DNA from 3 places in the Arthrobacter sp. CAL618 genome. Region 2 is predicted to be linked to each of the others. Evidence: riboswitches for the same ligand, from Rfam matches in the RefSeq annotation. Region 2 holds a riboswitch; each other region holds the start of a gene.
The links. Region 2 has a riboswitch for S-adenosylmethionine ahead of metX (homoserine O-acetyltransferase MetX). Riboswitches for the same ligand answer to the same signal wherever they lie in the genome.
Positions count from the first base shown of each region.

Region 1: linked by a shared signal. The riboswitch ahead of K728_RS0108430 (OsmC family protein) and the one ahead of metX (homoserine O-acetyltransferase MetX) in region 2 are both predicted to bind S-adenosylmethionine.
Region 3: linked by a shared signal. The riboswitch ahead of K728_RS0109700 (ABC transporter substrate-binding protein) and the one ahead of metX (homoserine O-acetyltransferase MetX) in region 2 are both predicted to bind S-adenosylmethionine.

Region 1 covers NZ_ASZW01000138.1:49-5,838, forward strand. Annotated here, with positions in the region: gene K728_RS0108405 (IS481 family transposase) at 50-1,024, shown strand; gene K728_RS22695 (DUF6504 family protein) at 1,183-1,452, shown strand; gene K728_RS0108410 (hypothetical protein) at 1,610-1,933, shown strand; gene K728_RS0108415 (helix-turn-helix domain-containing protein) at 1,946-2,185, opposite strand; gene K728_RS0108420 (single-stranded DNA-binding protein) at 2,397-2,918, opposite strand; gene K728_RS0108425 (glutaredoxin family protein) at 2,993-3,247, opposite strand; SAM riboswitch class I at 3,865-3,963, shown strand; gene K728_RS0108430 (OsmC family protein) at 4,068-4,475, shown strand; gene K728_RS0108435 (sodium:solute symporter family protein) at 4,472-5,790, shown strand, end outside.
Region 2 covers NZ_ASZW01000162.1:28,067-34,321, forward strand. Annotated here, with positions in the region: gene K728_RS0109930 (glycine--tRNA ligase) at 1-36, opposite strand, end outside; gene K728_RS0109935 (DMT family transporter) at 280-1,248, opposite strand; gene K728_RS19080 (RNA-binding S4 domain-containing protein) at 1,354-1,614, shown strand; gene K728_RS0109945 (alpha/beta hydrolase) at 1,601-2,311, opposite strand; gene K728_RS0109950 (SGNH/GDSL hydrolase family protein) at 2,427-3,248, shown strand; gene metX (homoserine O-acetyltransferase MetX) at 3,263-4,396, opposite strand; SAM riboswitch class IV at 4,415-4,550, opposite strand; gene K728_RS0109960 (hypothetical protein) at 4,668-5,096, shown strand; gene K728_RS0109965 (VOC family protein) at 5,101-5,742, shown strand; gene K728_RS0109970 (CPBP family intramembrane glutamic endopeptidase) at 5,784-6,255, opposite strand, start outside.
Region 3 covers NZ_ASZW01000160.1:14,847-21,101, forward strand. Annotated here, with positions in the region: gene K728_RS0109675 (DUF421 domain-containing protein) at 1-343, opposite strand, end outside; gene K728_RS0109680 (hypothetical protein) at 447-1,280, shown strand; gene K728_RS0109685 (hypothetical protein) at 1,508-2,065, shown strand; gene K728_RS0109690 (hypothetical protein) at 2,184-2,408, opposite strand; SAM riboswitch class I at 2,551-2,639, shown strand; gene K728_RS0109700 (ABC transporter substrate-binding protein) at 2,736-4,406, shown strand; gene K728_RS0109705 (ABC transporter permease) at 4,412-5,371, shown strand; gene K728_RS0109710 (ABC transporter permease subunit) at 5,555-6,255, shown strand, end outside.

The DNA.
Region 1 (5,790 bases), on a different contig from region 2:
CCTCTTAGGTTGGTGGTTACCACACGCAGCCAACGACTAAGAGGTCTTCATGATCCACCGTAATGCCCGCCTGACCCCGACCGGTAGAGAGATCCTCGTTGAACGCGTCCTCTCCGGCCGCCCGATTGCCCATGTGGCCAAAGAGATGGGGATATCCAGGACCTGCGCACACCGGTGGATAGGCCGGTACCGTGCTCACGGCCAGGTAGGTCTTCAGGACCGCAGCTCCAGACCAAAGTCATGCCCGCACGCGACCCCAGCGAATGTGGTGAGTAAGGTTCTGACCCAGCGCGTGGAGCACCGCGAAGGCCCAATTGGCCTGGCTTTGCGTTGCGGTATTAGCGCCCGGACAGTCTCCCGGATTTTGGCCCGTGCTGGCATGCCGCGCCTGTGGGACCTGGATCCGGTGACCGGGGTACGAATCCGGGCTTCCCGAGCCACTGATCGCCGTTACGAGCGGGACGCACCGGGGGACATGATCCACGTCGATGTCAAGAAACTCGGGCGCATTCCCGACGGAGGCGGGTGGCGGGCTGATCCTTCCCAGAGCCCGGCAAATCACCGCGCATCGAATCAGAAGGTGGGCTTTGACTACATCCACGTCGCCGTCGATGACTACACCCGCTTCGCCTACGCCGAGGTCTTGTCAGACGAGAAGGGGCCCACGTGCGCCGGTTTCCTTACCCGGGCGGCAGCGGTAATGGCAGCCCACGGGGCACCGGTCAAACGTGTCATGACTGACAACGCCTTCGCTTACCGGACCTCCCGCGATTTCCAAAAGGCACTCGCTGCCCTGGATGCCAAACACATCCTGATCAAACCCCGCCACCCCTGGCAAAACGGCAAAGCAGAACGCTTCAACCGCACCCTCCAAGAAGGCTGGGCCTACCGCCACCCCTTCACATCCAACCAAGCCCGCACCGAAGCGCTGCAACCATGGCTAAACTTCTACAACCACCACCGCCCCCACGGCAGCCTCGGAGGCAAACCACCCATCAGCAGGTGCAACCAACCTACTGACTGAGTACACCTAGGTGAACGGCGCGGCCCGGGACCACGCTTACCCTCGAAGCCGCCAGAGCCCTTGTCATCGGCATCACCAGCTGACGCGGCCACCACAAAGCGCTGGCTTAGCGTCGGATATTTGACTAATTCACAAGCCGCCCCAACGAGCCGGTAGACGTGAGGTTTCACAGCAGCGGCGCTCCGTTGGCGATGCGGTGGCGTGGCCGGATCTGGCAGACCGTCGGGGAGCCGGTGAGCTGGTCTAGCTCCCGCAGCTGGTGGGAGCCAGGGAACACCCCGGTGAATGGGCAGGGCAGTCTCATCACTAAGCGGGCGTGGCGGTTCCAAGCTCAAACCGGGCCGGTCTCCCCCACCCTGGAGTTCGATATCAGCTCAGAACCACACACTGACGGGTGGCAACTACGCCGCATCGCTGGGACTGAGTAACTGTCGGTGCCGGGCTCTAACGTAATGGTGCCGATGCCCTAGAAAACTGGGGGGAGCTTCTAGGGCACCGGCACGGTGAGCCGAGGACTCGATCAAACTCGGCTCGTTTCACAGTCTATTTTTCGTTTCTGAGAGTTAGCAGAGTGGCGGCAACGCCGTGGGCCAGAACAAGCGGTACAGGAAGTATTACGACCGGTTATTGGATGGGTGGATTGAGGAACTGGTGATGCGGGAGGAGCCGGTGATGCTCACGGAGGCGGAACTGGATTTACCGTCGAATCCTGTTCATGAGTTCCCTGCTCCGCGGCGGGTGCACGTGTGGATTCGCTACCCGTCACAGGCTTACCGGGTGAAGGGACACGCGAAGGCGTGGACGAAAACGGCGGTCAAGGTGTCCTTCTTCGAGCCAGGAATCAAGATTCAGCGTGAGGGCTGGGTGTGGGTCGGAGCGGTTACCCCTGCTGCGCCGGATGAGCTGTAAGCGAGGGTCGGTTTAGCCTGCGGTACCGGCGGGCAGGTCACCACGGCGGATTGCCTCGGCGGTGCGCTGGTAGGCGTCGGCGATGTAACCCTCGAGTTTGGTCCGTTCGATGCGCCATTGCGATCTGCCGCCAATTTGGATTGCTGGCAGATCACCGGATTTGATCAGTGCCCGGATCTGGCTGGCGCTGGTATTGAGTTCTTCGGCCACGTCGGGAATGGTCATAAACCGTGCCGGTTCGAGTCTGCTCATTGGGCCATGCTCCATAGGTGGTCCTGGTGGATCGCTTAATGAAGGTGGGGCCGGCTTCTGCACCACACAGTTACCGGCCCCGCTGTTTCTTCTTGTTTTCCCTGCGAAACGAAATCTAGTTGTAGCCTAGCGCTTCGTAGCTTTGGCCGTGATCGCGCTGTGCACTTCCTCCAGCTCCACGCGGCGAGTTCTGCGACTCGAATTAGGTGGTTTAGAAGGGTGGTTCGGACTGCTCGGGGCCGTTCCCCCACCCGTCGCTGTTGCCAGCGTTCCTGGTGGGTCCGCTGTTGACGGGTGCCGCCCACGGGTCTTGCTGCTGCCCTGTGGGGTTGTTGTTGCCCTGGTGGCCTTGCCCTCCCCCGCTGCTCGCCTGGCGCCGGTTGACGGTAGCTGAGGCGTAGCGAAGTGATGGGCCGATCTCATCGACTTCGAGTTCCATCACGGTGCGCTTTTCGCCTTCTTTGGTGTCGTAGCTGCGGGACTTCAAGCGTCCCTGTGCGATGACTCGGGTTCCTTTGGTGAGGGTTTCAGCGACGTTTTCCGCTGATTCGCGCCACACGGAGCCGCGCAAAAAGAGGGTTTCCCCGTCTTTCCATTCGTTGGTCTGCCGGTCGAAAGCCCTGGGCGTTGAGGCGATGGTGAAGTTCGCGACTGCTGAGCCGCTGGGGGTGAATCGGAGTTCGGGGTCTGCGGTGAGGTTTCCAATGACTGTGATGATGGTTTCGCCTGCCATGAGGATCAACTACCTTTCGTAGCGGTTTTAGTGTTGTCGTTGCTGGTGAGTATTTGAGGAAATGAGTGTCTTACTTAGGTGTTGTGTAGCTCGATGACGTGCTGGACTTTGCTGGGGTTCAGTCCTGACCAGTGATCTTCTGAGCCGTCTTTTTCGTAGACGACGACGGGGGCCTGGGAGTAACCGAGTTCTTCGCTGATGTATTCCAGTGCTTGGTCGTTGGTGGTGATATCGACCTCTGTGAACGCGATGCCGGCTTTGGCGAAAAGTTCTTTGGTTTTGGTGCAGCCAAAGCATCCCTGGGGCTTTGTGTAAATGGTGAGAGTCATAGCGCTCAGTCCTTGGTTTCGTGGCGGTTTTAGTAAGAGTCAACTGCTGTGCTACTACCTCTAATTTTACCGATTTCCGGTCAACTTTAATAGGGTAGATCCGCTTATTTCCGGGGTTTTTGGGGCTTTTGAGTGTGTGCGGTGTTGGTCCCCTCCCCCATTGTTTTTGCCTGCTGGCGAAGCATCGCGGAGCTGTTCTCCTCTGGGCTGGTCAACCCGTAGGGCGGTCTGTGTGCCGGGAAATCTGGGAGGAAATAAGCGACGTCGGAGCGCCGATCAGATTGTTTGGTTCCAGGCCCGCTCAGCGCAGCTGAGTTGGGTAGTGCAGCGGGGACGCATGATCCGAAGGACAGCAGCAAAAAAGAGAGTGGTTTCCGGCGACGACCGGTCGGGAGCGCCGGCTGTCAGCCCGAACGGTAGTGAGGCCCGTTTAGTGGGCTTGTGTCCTAGGCTCGCTCTGCGGGGATATCTGGCGCGTAAGTTAGCGTGCGTGCAGGTAGTGGCGTAGATACGCCGCCTGGGAGCGTTTCGACTTCATGGCTGCACTCCTTTGTCACACGCCGTAATTCCAACTGTGGAAGTTGCGTGAATCAAACCGGACCGGCTTTAGTTGTGTACGACCATCCCGAGCGGCCGAGAGATCTGGATCGATGACGCCGCAGCAACCCATTGGAGCCTCAGGCTTCGATAAGGTGCTACCGCCAGACCGATGGAGAGTGAAATGACTGTACCTACCGCGTCCGCTAATAAGGCAAGCGCTGAACGGGACCCTGGCCAGTGGCTCAAAAGTGTCCGGGCCACGGGCAGGTGGGAAGGCTCAATGACCACCCTCGTTGAAACTCGAGGGTTTACCTTCCGGACCGATGAGCCTGTTGCTGTGGGCGGGAACGACAAATCCCCAACTCCCATGCAGTATGTGGTTGGAGCGGTCAACGGCTGCGTCACCGTAGTTATCGAAACCGTGGCACGGGAACTGGGCATCGTCGTTGAAGCCATCGATACCTCTTCCCAAGCTCAGCAGGACGTTCGGGGATTCCGGGGGACGGCGGACGTCTCCCCTCATTTTAAGAATTTCGCGTTGACGGTGAATCTGCGCACGCCGGTTCCAGAATCAGAGTTGGATACCTTCAAGCGGCAGGTCGAAAAGCGGTGTCCGGCCATCAACTTGGTGCGAGACGCAGGTGTTGACTTTAACCTCGTATGGCTGATTTCCGGGGCGGAGGCATGACCAGCGCGGGACTTTGGACGCTCGGCCTTGCCGTCGGGTACACGCTACTTCTGGCTTTGACGAGCCGGGCCGCTCGTAACCGGGCAGATCATGGGGAGGGCTTCTTCGTCGGTAGCCGGACCTTCAGCCCGTGGACCGTGGCGTTTTGTATTACGGGCCTGTTTTCAGGATCCTCCTATATCGCCATCATGGAGCTGAGCTACCGAACAGGGATATCAGCTATCTGGTATGGAGTGGCGGAAACGGTGCAGGTTCTCCTTATCGCCCTGATTCTCGTCAAGCCGTTGCGCAAACGCTTGGTGGTAACGGTGACTGGAATGATCGGGGAGCGGTTCGGTCGGAAAGCCCAGGCGATTGCAGGGTCAATCACGGCGTTGACCTTCCCCATGTGGTCAGTGGCGACGGCCATCGCTTTTGCCTCCGCGCTGCACGCTCTCACCGGTCTTTCAATCCACGCCGCCATCATCGTGACGGCGTTGTTGCTCCTTGTGTTCCTCTCCGCAGGCGGAATGCGAGCTGTTGCCTTCACCCAGACCGCCAACTGTGTGGTTTTCATCGGCATGCTCGCCGTTGGAATCCTCGCATTCTTTATCAATCCGGGCATCGATGGCATCCGCCAGCTTGCCGTGGATCAGCCGGAGATGCTGGATATGTCCTCGGCGGGAGTGACATTGATTGCCGCCTGGTTCGGTACTTTCATTGTCAATGTTCTTCTGGCGCAGGCCGCCTTCCAGATGACCATGTCCTGCCGCACACCCGAAGACGGCCGCAAGGGCATGCTCTACGCTGCGGGTCTCGGCATCCCGTTCATCGTCATTGGGGCTTTGCTGGGTACCGCTGCTGCGATTGTCGTTCCGTCACAGGACCTGGGATTGGTGGCGGTATCGCTCTATATCGCTGAGGTGGTTCCCGCGCCGCTGGCTGGTGTCTTCTTCCTGGGAGTGTGGGCCTGCGCCCTGAGCTGGGCGGGCCCATGCCAGTTTTCGGGTGCAACCAGCCTCGGACGTGACGTTGGTCGGGCGCTGCGTCCCAACGCCAGCGAGGATGACCTGGTGCGGTACACCCGGTGGTCGCTTGTCCTGTTGACCGTCCTGATGATTGTGTTCGCTTTCTTGCGCACTGAACAGGCCGCCTGGTGGAACGTCCTCGCTTGGACATTGCGTAATGGTGCCACCCTTGCGCCGGTGCTGGCCGTATTGTTCTGGCCATTGGCTACCCGCCGCGCTAGCTACGCGGCAATGCTCGCCGGATTCGGCACAGGGCTGGGTTGGTATCACTTCGGTGGTTGGTCGCCGTCGCAGTTCCTCTTCGGTAT
Region 2 (6,255 bases):
AATGATGGGGTCGAGTGCGGACTGGTTCTTGGCCAAGGTGGTTCTCCATTTCTACAGGCCGCTGGGTGCGGTCCGTGGTGGTGTCCGGCAGGGCTGAGGTTCAGCTCCTGGTTCCGGTGAATGGTCCCGGTGAGGGGTTCCAAAACAGGGGCTGGGTGCCTGCTCGAATCGAAGGTACAACCTTAGCCTACCGAGGCGTATCGGCTGCCGGGGTGTATCGGCTGCTCCGGTCAACTACCCGGGTCAACTGCCCAGGTCAAGGCATCTGGGGTCGGCTGATCAGCGTACCCGGAGCGCCCGTCTCGGCCAGGGCAAGGTGGTCAGCACAATGGCGATGAGGGTGAGGATGGGGCCCGCCACGGTGGCGAGTTCCACCACGGTGCCCGGGGTCGGGAAGACCAGGTCGAGGGCCAGGGAACCGACCAGCTGGCCTGCGATCATCCCCAGACCGGTGAGCAGGACGCCGAGGCTCCGGACCAGCACCGCTCCCAGCCCGATGAAGACGCATCCCAGCGGACCGCCGAGGTAATACCACCACTCGGCGGGCAGGGCCGCGCCCGGCCCGGCGATGAGAATTTTGATCAGCCAGGCGAGCAGCAGGACCGACGCCCCGGAGATGAAATTGATCAGGGTGGCGATGATTGGGGTCCCATAGTGAACCGACGCGGTGCCATTCATGGCCTGTTGGAAGCTGATGAGGAATCCGGCCAGGATCGGCAGCAGCACCGGTATCAGCCAGCTGCTGAGGTCGCCGGTGGCACCGAACCGGGGTGACACCGCCCAGACCACGGCAGCGACGGCGAGCGCCGTGCCAATTAATCGCATCACGGTCAGCGGTCGTTTCCCTGCCGGCCCGATGCCTGCACGGTCGGCGAGCAGGCCGCTGAGGGTCTGGCCCATCACTGCCGCTACCGTGAAGAGCGCCACCCCCAGAACACCGATGGTCAGGGACTGGGAGAAGACAAAGAACGCGCCGATGGTGCCAGCGGCAAGATAGATGGGCGGGAACCGCCGCTCCCGCACCGAGGGAAGTATCTGCCGGAAACCGGCCCGCCCCCGCGGCAGCACGAGGGTGATGATCACCATCAGGACGAGGCCGGTGCTGAAGCTGACCAGCGCTGCGGCAACCCCATCGTTGAGGTGTGTTCCGAGGGCGCCGTTGATTCTCCCCTGCAGGGGAATTGCCACGCCGGCTGAGACGGCGAGCAGCAGGCCGAGGAACAGGGGAAGCCGGGGGTGGTGTGACACCCATTGATCCTATGGCAGGCTGGCCCGTGCCCTGGGACCAGTCGAACGGATCAAGAGATTCGGAGCCATGCCGCTGAGACCGGCAGGGTCGGGCAGAATGGAGCCATGAACCAATCCCCAGAAAGCGACCCGACCGTCGGCCACACCATCCCCATTACTGATGACATGATCCGGCTGGGTCAGCTGCTGAAGCTATCCAATCTGGCTGAGGACGGCGCACAGGCCAAGGAGCTGGTGGATAACGGCCTCGTGAAAGTCAACGGGGCCATCGAGGAGCGCCGCGGCGCGCAGCTCCATCCAGGCGACGTGGTAACCGTGAATGGCGCCTCGGTCACTATCACCCGTGAGACCGCTAACGGCGGTTAGGCTGCGGTTCAATCCCGAAAACTGTCAGCTCGAGGAATTCCTTGACGTGGGCAAGCTCACGCATGCTGATGCTGTGGGCGATGCCCGCATACAGCACCTTGGTGAGGTTCGTGTGTGCGACAGCCCAGCGGTGAGTGAATTCAATCCGGTCGGGAGTGATCACCGGATCCTCCTGATCGCGCCCCCAGAAGAGCGGCACCGGGTGCGCTGCGGCGTCGTCGTCATTGAAGAACTGGCTGCCCTCGGCTGGCACCACAAACCCTGAGAGCCCGACGACGGCGGTGAAGTCGCGGGGGCGGTGACGCAGCAGAGTGGTGGCGACGGCCATTCCCATGGAGAAGCCGAGCAGGGACACGCTGGTATGCCCGGCTTTCACCGAGTCGAGCCAGCCGGCTACCTTGGCGACGGTGTCAGTCACCAGATCCACCGAGTATCCGGTGTCCTGGGTGAGGGGGAACCAGGTAAACCCTGGCCCCATCGCGTGGGGGGCCCGTACGGAGGCGACCGTGAGGTTGGGCGGCAGATGGTCGACTAAGCCCATGAGGTCTTCCTCATTGGCAAGATGTCCGTGGAACATGACGAGCAGGGCGGTACCCTCGCGTTCCGCCGCGGGGCGCGACCACAGGACCACGGGATCCCAGGCAGGCGCGGTGGCGTGATCGGCGGCTGGCAGGTGGGGTGATTCCGAAAGAGTCATTGACCTAGTCTTTCACGCGCGGAGGGTCGCGTTCAGTATCGGTCTGTAACAGGATAGAAGGATGAACCGGAACCTGTACCTGACGCCCGACACCCCGGCCGATCCTCACGACAGCATGCCAGAGAGCAGCGTGGCGAACAGTATCCCGCATCCGTGGACCCGCTATGTTGCCCTCGGTGACTCATTCACCGAGGGCATTGGTGACCCGAATCCCGAGAGCGTGGGCGGTAACAGGGGGTGGGCCGACCGGGTCGCTGAAGAACTCAGCAGGAGCCGGGAGGATTTCGCGTATGCCAACCTCGCCGTTCGTGGCCGGCTGCTGCACCAGATCGTGGACCAGCAGGTTGCACCGGCTTTGGCCTTGAAACCGGACCTGATCACCATCTCGGCTGGCGGCAACGACCTGATCCGACCGGGTGGCGACCCGGACCAGCTGGCGGCCCGGCTGGACGGTGCCGTTGAGGCGCTCAGCGCGGATCAGGCGACGGTGGTCCTGTTCGCTGGCCCCGACGCGAGAGATTCGGTGCTGGGCAACTTCAGGTCCAAGACGGCAATTTTCAACGAGAACCTGAGGATCATCGCCGCCCGGCATGACGCCCTGATCGCAGACATGTGGGCGCTCCGGCAGCTGGTGAACCCGCAGATGTGGGATGGAGACCGGTTGCACTTTTCCCCGCTGGGTCATCACACCATTGCCATGATGGTGCTGGAAACCCTCGCGGTACCCCATTCCCTGACGCCGCTCGAACCGCAGCCGCTGCCCCATCAGAGCTGGCGCGCCGCGCGGACGGAGGACCTGGTGTGGGCGAAGGTGTACTTCGTCCCCTGGGTGCTGCGCCGGCTCCGCCGCCAGTCCTCGGGCGACGGGGTACTGGCGAAAAGGCCCGATGCCGCTCCGATCTTTGGCCCCGGGATGCCCCCCGGCGTCGGCGGCTAAGCCCCGGTCATTCACTAGTGATCGGTGTAGAAGGCTTCCCGCAGGCGTTGATCGAGCTGGTGAATCTCGGTCAGGAAGGCGTCGTGGCCGATCGGTGAGACGATCGTGTGGACGGGCACCTCCCCCGGCAAGGCCTGTGCCAGGGTGTGGGACTGGCTGGGGAAATACAACCGGTCCGAGTCAACCGCTGCGATGAAGAACTCGGCGGTGGCATCCCGCAACGCCAGGTGCAGGGGACCGCGGTCCCGGCCGGCATCATGCCCCATAAGTGCTTCGGTCAGCACCAGATAGCTGTTGGCGTCGAACCGTTCCACCAGCTTGCTGGCTTGATGGTCAAGGTAGCTTTCCACCTGAAATCTGCCCCGGGCTGCCGGGTCCGACGAGCCGAAGGGTGTCTCTGCACCCTGTGCCGCCCGACCGAAGCGGTGCTCCAGCTCCGGCTCGGACCGGTAGGTGATGTGGGCGATGCGCCGGGCCAGCCCGAGCCCGGCGACCGGGCCTGTGCCCGGGTAGTAGTCCCCCGCGGCGAATCCCGGGTCCAACCGGATAGCCTGCAGCTGCGCCTGGGCGAAGGCAATCTGCTCTGCCGAGCTTGCGGCAGTGCAGGCGATGACTGCGCACCGTTCGACCCGCTCCGGGTACACCAGAGCCCACTCCAGGGCCCTCGCGCCGCCGAGCGACCCCCCGATCACCGAATGCCACCGATCGATTCCGAGCGCATCAGCCAGGAGGGCCTCAGCCCGGACCGAATCCCTGACCGTGAGGTAGGGGAATCGGGAGCCCCAGGGGACGCCGTCGGGGTCCCCTGACGCAGGTCCGGTGGAGCCATAGCAGCCGCCGAGCATATTGATGGATACGACAAAATACCTGGTGGTGTCGATGGTTTTGCCGGGGCCCACCAGCTGGTCCCACCAACCGTCTTCGGTCGAATCGCCGCGGGCAACATGGGAGCTGCCGGTCAGTGCATGCTGAATCAGGACGGCATTGGACCCATCGTCGTTGAGGGTGCCCCAGGTTTCATAGGCGAGCGTAATCTCGGGCAGGTGCCCCCCGGTTTCACAGGTGAAGGGGCCCAGACCGAGTGAGCGGACGACGCCGTCAGGTGTCACCTGGGCCCGGTCCTGTTGTGCGGTGTGAATAGTTGTCACTGGTATCGCCCACCTCGGAATCCGCGCTTGCGCCGGACACCCTGTCCGCCGCCTGGTCGTCACCCGGGGCACCCCACCGCGAAGGAGGGTTGCCGTCCAGCAAGCCGGGGCTTGGTGGAGCGGGGTGTTCCGCTCCGTGCTGGCACTCGTGACCTGTTCCTAGATAACCCGAAAACGCAGCTTCGACGCAAATATGTGAACGTCCGTGTATCTGAAAGTCCGTGGCAAAAAAGACCCTGATCTACCCCCAGCAGCCCGATAAGCTTGCGCCATGCGGATCCGCCCAATCGATCTCGTCGATGTTTTTGTCTACCTCGTCGTCCTGGGTCTGTTCATTCAACTGTTTCCCGCGGTGATTTCCGAGACGTTCACCCTGGCGTTGCTGACCGCTGCGCTGCTGAAGCTGGTGCTCGAACTGGTGATGCGGGTGAAGAAGGCCCTGTTGACCCGCGTCCGTACGGCTGAGCGGGTTCTCCCCCGGGTGATCAATGGTGGGGCCCTGCTGCTGGTGCTTCCCGGAAGCAAACTCCTGGTGCTCCAGCTGGTGGCGTTCCTCTTCGGCGATGCGGTGTACCTGGGTGGCTTCTTCCAGGTCACGGCGCTGATCATCGTTCTGATGGCTGCCCGGGGTGGCGTGAGACGCCTTTTCGTCGGTAAGGGTAGCCTAAGTCGAGACACAGATCACAAAGTGCCAAACTAGGGCCATGCGCTTGGACCATGTCTCATATGCTTGTGAACCCGACGGCCTCGTAGCAACTGCGGGGAGGATCGCCGATGCCCTCGGCGTCGACCCGGTGAAGGGTGGTGTGCATCCCCGCTTCGGCACCAGGAACATGATTTTCCCGATGCTGAACGGTCAATATCTCGAAGTTGTTGAGGTGCTGAACCACCCGGCTTCCGACAAAGCTCCCTTCGGCCAGGCGGTTCGCGCCCGGTCCGAGGCTGGCGGCGGCTGGATGGGTTGGTGTGTTGCTGTGGATGATCTGGCCCCCTTCGAGGAACGCCTCGGTCGTAGCGCCGTCCCGGGCAACCGCAAATTTCCTGACGGTCAGGAGCTCACCTGGCAGCAGATTGGCATCAAGGGGCTGATCGCTGATCCCCAGGTCCCCTATATGTTGCGGTGGGACGACGGTACTGAGGCCCTGCACCCCTCACAGGCCCGACCCGCTACAGTGCGCCTCGATTCGCTGACCATTGCAGGGTCCCCCGACCGGATTGCTGAATGGCTGGGCACGCCGGCGACCGAGCCGCTCGATGAGGTTGTTGTGCAGTGGGTGGCACCCAATGGCACTCCCGGCATCATGTCCGTGACCTTCCAGACTGCCAACGGCCTGGTGGAAATCTAACTGCACCCTTTCGTGTGACCGGCCGGCAAGTTGCCACGCGACTAGTCGCCGATACCAATCGCCGATCCAAAGAGGGCGAAGCCTACAAACCCGGCGATATCGAGCAGGGCGTGGGCGATGACCAGGGGCATCACCCGTTTGGTCCGGGTGTAGGCATATCCAAAGATCAGACCCATCAGGACATTGCCGATAAACGGCCCGAAGCCCTGATACAGGTGGTAGCTGCCCCGGAGCAGGGCACTGGTGATGATAATGACCGGCATTGACCAGCCCAGCTGCTTCAGCCGGTGAAACAGGTATCCCACCACAATGACCTCTTCGACCACTGCGTGACGCAGCGCCGAGAGAATCAGGACGGGCACGGTCCACCAGTAGGCGTCGAGCGCAGCGGGCTCGATTGCCGTCGTGATCCCCAGCGCACGCCCCGCCGCATAGACGCCGAGCGTGCCGACCCCAATGACCATCGCCAGGCCGAACCCCAGGCCGAAATCGACCCGTGGCCGGCTGAAAGTG
Region 3 (6,255 bases), on a different contig from region 2:
TGCGCAGTTCGTCAGCCTGCAGTTGCCCTCCAAGGACCAGGGCAACCGGCTTGGCCGTGACCAACGAACGTATTCGGGGCCAACGTGCCGACATCGCGGCGACCACCAACTGAAGCGACGCCAGTAGCACCAGTGCAGTCAGTCCCTGGGCGAAGGAGACCTCAGCACCGAGCAGGATGGTGGCAAGTGTAGATCCCAGGGCAACGGTGACGATGAAGTCAAAAGCATTGAGCTGGCTAAGGGTACGTTTGCCCGACGCCCGCAGGAGCACCACCAGCGCGGCATATGATACCGATCCAATGATGAGTACTCGGATAATCTGATCCCACGATTCAAACCACATGTAGAGATCGTTTCATACGGCTCGTGCCATCGCAGCAGGCTAGCGGTAGGGGACGTGGGGTTTGTTCGATCCCAGTGAAGAACCCGCCTCGAGAGGACCACCCATGACCAATGAGAAACGCTATTCACTCGTCGATCCGGCGTCACCAGCTTTCGGTGTCGCGTCAACCGCCGTCATGGGCGCCGTCACGCTCGTCGATCCTTCCAGGCTGGACGGACAGCAGCGCCGCGTCATGCGGGTGGTCTCGGCCGTAGTGTCGGGGCTCTACGTTGGCGTTACGATCGGCGGCAAGCGGCTACCGCTCAGGGCTCTGGCCGGGGTCGTTACAGGAGCTGCCACGCTTCGTTTCGCTGACACCAGTGAGGCTATCGATTTGCGACTGGAGAACAAGCTGCGCCAGGTCGGGATCCAGCACCCGCGACGATGGATGGCCGCCGGTACGGCAGCGTTCATCGCCGCCGGATTCGTTGGTGATCGTGCTGCAGCCAGAAGGCGGGAGTTCCTGGCCATGCTCGAGGATCAGTCCGAACAGGTACGGCCGCTGGACAGCAAAGTTCGAAAACTGGTGAGGGGCATCCTCAGCGCCAGCGAGGAAAGAGGGGCTCAGGAGCTCCGCGCCCAGCTGGATGCCGCCGAGGAGGTCTACTGGGACGACGAGTTCACAGGCACCGCATACTTCAAGGTCCCGGAAGGGTTGCCCCGCGCTGTGCCACACAACCAGGTATATCCGGTGCGGGCCCGCTTCATTGGGCCGGACGGCGCATCACATCAGGTGCTCGTACAAGTCCTCGACGGCATGATTGACCACATCACAGCAGAGGTAACGAACCAGGAAGACGCCGATCAGGTCGAAGGCCTCCTTGAAGGGTGGCCGGACGCCGCCGAGGTGGTCTATGTCCTGGATAGCACCGACGGGACGAGCACAACGATCGGCTAAGGCCGGCGCCTCTCTGTCGAGCTACGACTGCGCCGGGGTCACAGGTCCGCCCGGGATGCTGGCCATTGGGGATCGCGTGGCGGAGTCGATCTACCTCTTGCATAAGCGACTTCGGAGTGTTTAGCTTCGAGGGCGGCGCGGCCGGGCTTGGGGCCGAGATCGAGGTTGTTCCAGCTGGGTTGTTGGAATTGCTGAAGCCCCGCAAGAATCGCTGAACCGAGGACAGAATGCATGCGAAGCGAAACAGTGCGACCACCCTGCTCGCCCTTGCCCTCCTGATGGCAGGGGCCGGCTGCTCCGTCAGCCCGGGATATTCCAGCGTCCTCACTGATGGGGGCACCGACGAAATGTGCTTTGTGGATGTGCCGCCAAGCGAGGGGAAAACCCTCGTCGGTGAGATAATTACCAACAACGGAGATCAGCCGGTCACCGTCACGGAAGTGAAGCTGCTGGATGCTCAGGACATGGTGGTGGAGGACGCCTACATTATTCCGATGCAGTCAGGCCCAGGTACTACCCTCGGCGTGAGCTCGACGTTAACAAAGGACCCAGAGGTTCAAGCCATACTGGACCAGGCCGAACCGGCTGAGGGCTACGTCATCGGCCCAGGGGAGCAAGTTAATGTGGTGACCGCAGTATCAATCGCCGCAGCTGTCCGCCAGGGAACTGCATCGGGAATTGAGGTGCGCTCTGAGCAGTGGCCGGACACCAACGTCTCTGACGCGCGAATCAAAATGACCATGACGAAGACTCGTGTTTCTGACCACCAGATTTCCGTTAGTTGACATAATGTAGATTATCGGCGTTTCCGGGAAGGGTTCAGCAGCGGATCCGGGAACTCCCTTTACCGCCAACCTGACGCGAGATAAAGACCCACCGGCGAAGACTATGAGCTACTGACGGTCACCAACTCTTTGCCTTTATCCGTAGCGCGTTGATCCGTAGCGCGGGGTCGAGCCGTAACGGATCCGCCAAACCGCCGTCGTCAGCAGGCGCGCAGTCGAGCACGCGCTGCCAGAATATTCTCATCCCAGACGGATTCGAGGATTCGACGGTCAGCGAACGCGCGTCGAACCATGCCGTCGCAACGTTATCGATCACCCGCCACTCCGTGCTGATCTCTCTCATACCGAAATGTATACCCACCTGCACCGGCCTGCCAGTGCTGAATGTTGCGTCGGAAGTCGTACGGATCAGGACTTTCTTGATCGCCCCATCATTATGCGATTAGATCGCCGTAGTCCGCAGGGTATCGCTCCCCCGGACTGAACAACCATCCAGAGCGGCTGAGAGACCTGGCTCGTTGAAGCCGCAGCAACCACCCCTCGGGGCCGGTGCTACTGCCAGGACCGATGGAGAAAGTTTTATCCCCCGTTGGTGTCGACCCCATTCCTGGCGGTCAGATGCTTCAGCGTGCGTGGGTAGGGCACCTCGATCACGACTGAGAGGATCGACATGATTTCCCGCACCGTCTCACACCACAACGTCCTACCGCCCAACCCCGGTCCACGCCGGCGGTCCCTGCGGGTAGCGGCGCTCATCGGCCTTACGGCAGTGGCGCTCACCGCCTGCGGTTCGACCGCCACTACCGCTCCGGGTGAAAGTGTGGCCAGTGGACAGCCGGTCGAGGGCGGCACCCTGGTATATGCCGAGGTGACCCCCATCAATAACTGGCAGACCCAGTCCGCGAGGTTCTATGAAAAGTCCAATGTCCTCAACAGCGTCCTGGACCGCCTGACGTATTTCGACGCCGACCAGGGTGAGATTGTCCCCTGGATAGCCTCCGAGTTCTCCGCCAACGCAGACGCAACCGAGTTCACCTTCACCATTCGACCCGATGTGACGTTCAGTGATGGCACTCCGGTAGACGCCGAGGCAGTCAAACTGAACCTCGACGCCCAGGGCTTTGGGATTGAGGCGGCCCAGATTCAACCGAACGTGGACTTCGCCGGGTACGAGTCGGCCGAGGTGATCGGTGCTGATCAGGTGCTGGTGACGCTGTCCTCCCCCAACGCGAACTTCCTGCGGGCCACCACCTCGGTCACCGCCGGGTTGGTGTCCCCCGCAACACTTGAGCTGGATGCGGCAGGGCAATCAGCCATCTCCCAGATATCCGGGTCCGGACCCTTCACCTTCGAGTCCGAGAAGCCTGATGAGGAAGTAGTACTGGCCAAGCGCCCGGACTACGCCTGGGCGCCGGAAACCGCTGACAACCAGGGTGACGCGTACCTCGACAAGGTCGTCGTCAAATACCTGCCGGAGGTCGCCCATCGTGCTGGGGCGGTCCAGTCGGGGCAGGTCGACCTGGTGAGGGGCCTCCAGCCGGTGGACGAGGAAACCCTCGCTGCGACCGGTAATCAGGTTCTCCCGGCGAAGGGCGTGGACCTGACAGTGAACATGGCCGCGGTCCGGGTCGGCAGCGGGAAGCTGGCCGACGAGAACGTCCGCCGGGCCCTGCAGATTGGTATTGACCGGCAAAGTCTCAAGGACACCGTCCTGTCCGACAGCTACGAACTGGCTGCCTCGGTCCTGAACCACCGGGCACCCGGCTTCACCGACCTGTCCGAAGAACTCGAATACCAGCCCGAGGAAGCACGGCAGCTGCTCGACGAGGCGGGCTGGAAAGTCGGGGCCGACGGCATCCGGGCCAAAGACGGAATAGCACTCGAGGTGACCGTCACTAGTTCCAACAATTCGGTTGTCATCAAACCGGCCTTCGAGCTGATTGAACAGCAGTGGCGTGAGATTGGTGTCAAGCTCAACAACCGCGCCGGCGACAACACCTTTCTCGCCTCAGCAATGCCTGACCCAGCGGTGGAGTTTTTCGGCACCCGACAGTTCATCTACGGCGGTCTCGGCCCGATCTTCGAGCCGGAAAACAACACCATGACGCACACCAGCGACGAAGACCTCAACGCGATCTTCGCGGCCGAGCGTGCGGCAACCTCACTCGAAGAGCGCGATGAGCTGCTGGCCGAGGAACAGTATGCGTTGGTGGTGGATAAGGCCTACTCCCTGGTGCTCTGGGACGAGGTCCAGGTTTACGGTGCCCACAGCGGGACCCAGATTGAATTCACGTCCGGCACCGCCCCGGTATTCCAGGGTGCCTGGAAAACCGGCGGGTAGCGTCCATGATCCGCTATCTCTTGCAACGGATAGGACAGGCCCTGTTGGTGGTGTGGCTCGCCTACACTGCGGTTTTTCTCGCCGTACAGCTTCTGCCCAGCGATCCGGTAACAATTTTCCTGACCGCCGACTCAGCGGTCGATCAATCAGCGATCGACGCCATGAAGAGTCAGTACGGTTATGACCAGCCGTTGCTGACGCAATACCTGAACCAGCTGGTGGGGCTCTTCTCCGGTGATTTCGGGTACTCGCTGGCTTCCGGACAGTCAGTGTGGGACCGGATCAGTGGGGTCGCCGGGTCGACCGTCGCCCTGGCCGGCGCCGCCTTCATCACTGCGGTACTCATCGCCGTTTCCCTTGTCGGCGCCGCGACACTCACCCGTTCGACGGTGATCCGTCGGGTTTTAGTAAACGTGCCTCCCCTGTTCGCGGCCATTCCAGCATTCTGGCTCGGTCTTGTGCTGCTCGATCTGTTCTCCATCCGCTGGGGAGTCATGTCGTTGTTCCCCGATGGTTCCTTTCTGTCCCTCGCCGTCCCGGTACTGGTACTGGCCACTGTCGTGTCCGCTCCCCTGGCCCAGGTGCTGCTCAAGAGCATCAACCACGTCTATGACCAGCCCTTCATAGATGTGCTCCGGGCGAAGGGTGCCTCACGGTCCTGGATCTTCTTCCGCCACGCGCTGAAGAACGCTGCGGGTCCCGCCCTGACAATCATGGGCATCACGGTTGGAACGCTTTTCGCCGGGTCGGTGATCACTGAAACCGTCTTCGCCCGCTCGGGTCTCGGGTCAGTGGTCCTGACGGCAGTCACCACCCAGGATGTGCCGTTGGTGCAGGGACTGGTGCTCCTGACGGCTTCGATCTTTGTGGTGGTCAACCTGGCAGTTGACCTCCTATATCCGCTCCTTGATCCCCGCATCCTCACCAGCAGCCGAGATGGCGCCCCGCGGGTCCTTGCTGCTTGATGACCTCCCTTCGATAAAGGTTTCCCTGTGCCAACCACCAATAATCTCCCCCCTCTAATACTGACTGCAGATCCAGGCCCAGGCAGGAACGGCGGTCCCGGCCTCGGGGCGGCGGTGCCCGAGACCGCTCCTGTGCCGTCAGCCCGACGACGGCGCGGACCGCTTCGTAGCCCGTCCTTCTGGTTGACGGCGGCGCCCCTGACCGTCGTCGCCGCCTGGGCGCTCGCTCCCGACCTGTTCACCTCGTTCTCCCCACTCGACGGGGTGCCGGGCGACAACTTTCGTGCACCCGACGCTGACCACATTTTCGGCACCGATCATCTCGGCCGGGACGTCTTCACCCGGGTGGTGTTCGGTACGCGTCAGACCCTCCTCACCGCGGGACTCGCGGTCCTCATCGGTCTGGTGGTGGGCACGCTCGTCGGGATCATTGCCGCAACCGCGGGACGGGCCGCCGACACCACAGCGATGCGGCTGGTGGACGTGCTGCTGGCCGTGCCCGGCTTTCTCATCTCGCTCGTCATAGTCACCGCCTTCTCCCCCGGGCCAATTTCGCTGGGCGTCGGCATCGGCATCGCCTCGGTCGCCTCCTTCGCCCGAGTGGTCCGATCAGAGGTGTTGAGGGTGCGCAATCTTGACTTCATCGAGGCTTCATTCCTCAACGGTGGAACTTTTTGGTCAGTCATTACCCGCCACCTCCTGCCGAATGCCAGCGGACCCGTCCTCGCGTTGCTGGCGGTTGACCTGGGTGCGGCAATCCTCGCCATCTCCGGGTTGGGCTTCCTTGGCTTTGGCGCCCCACCACCCACCCCGGAATGGGGCCTACTGATCGCCGAAGGACGGCAATATCTCGGGACCGCCTGGTGGTTGACCACGCTGCCTGG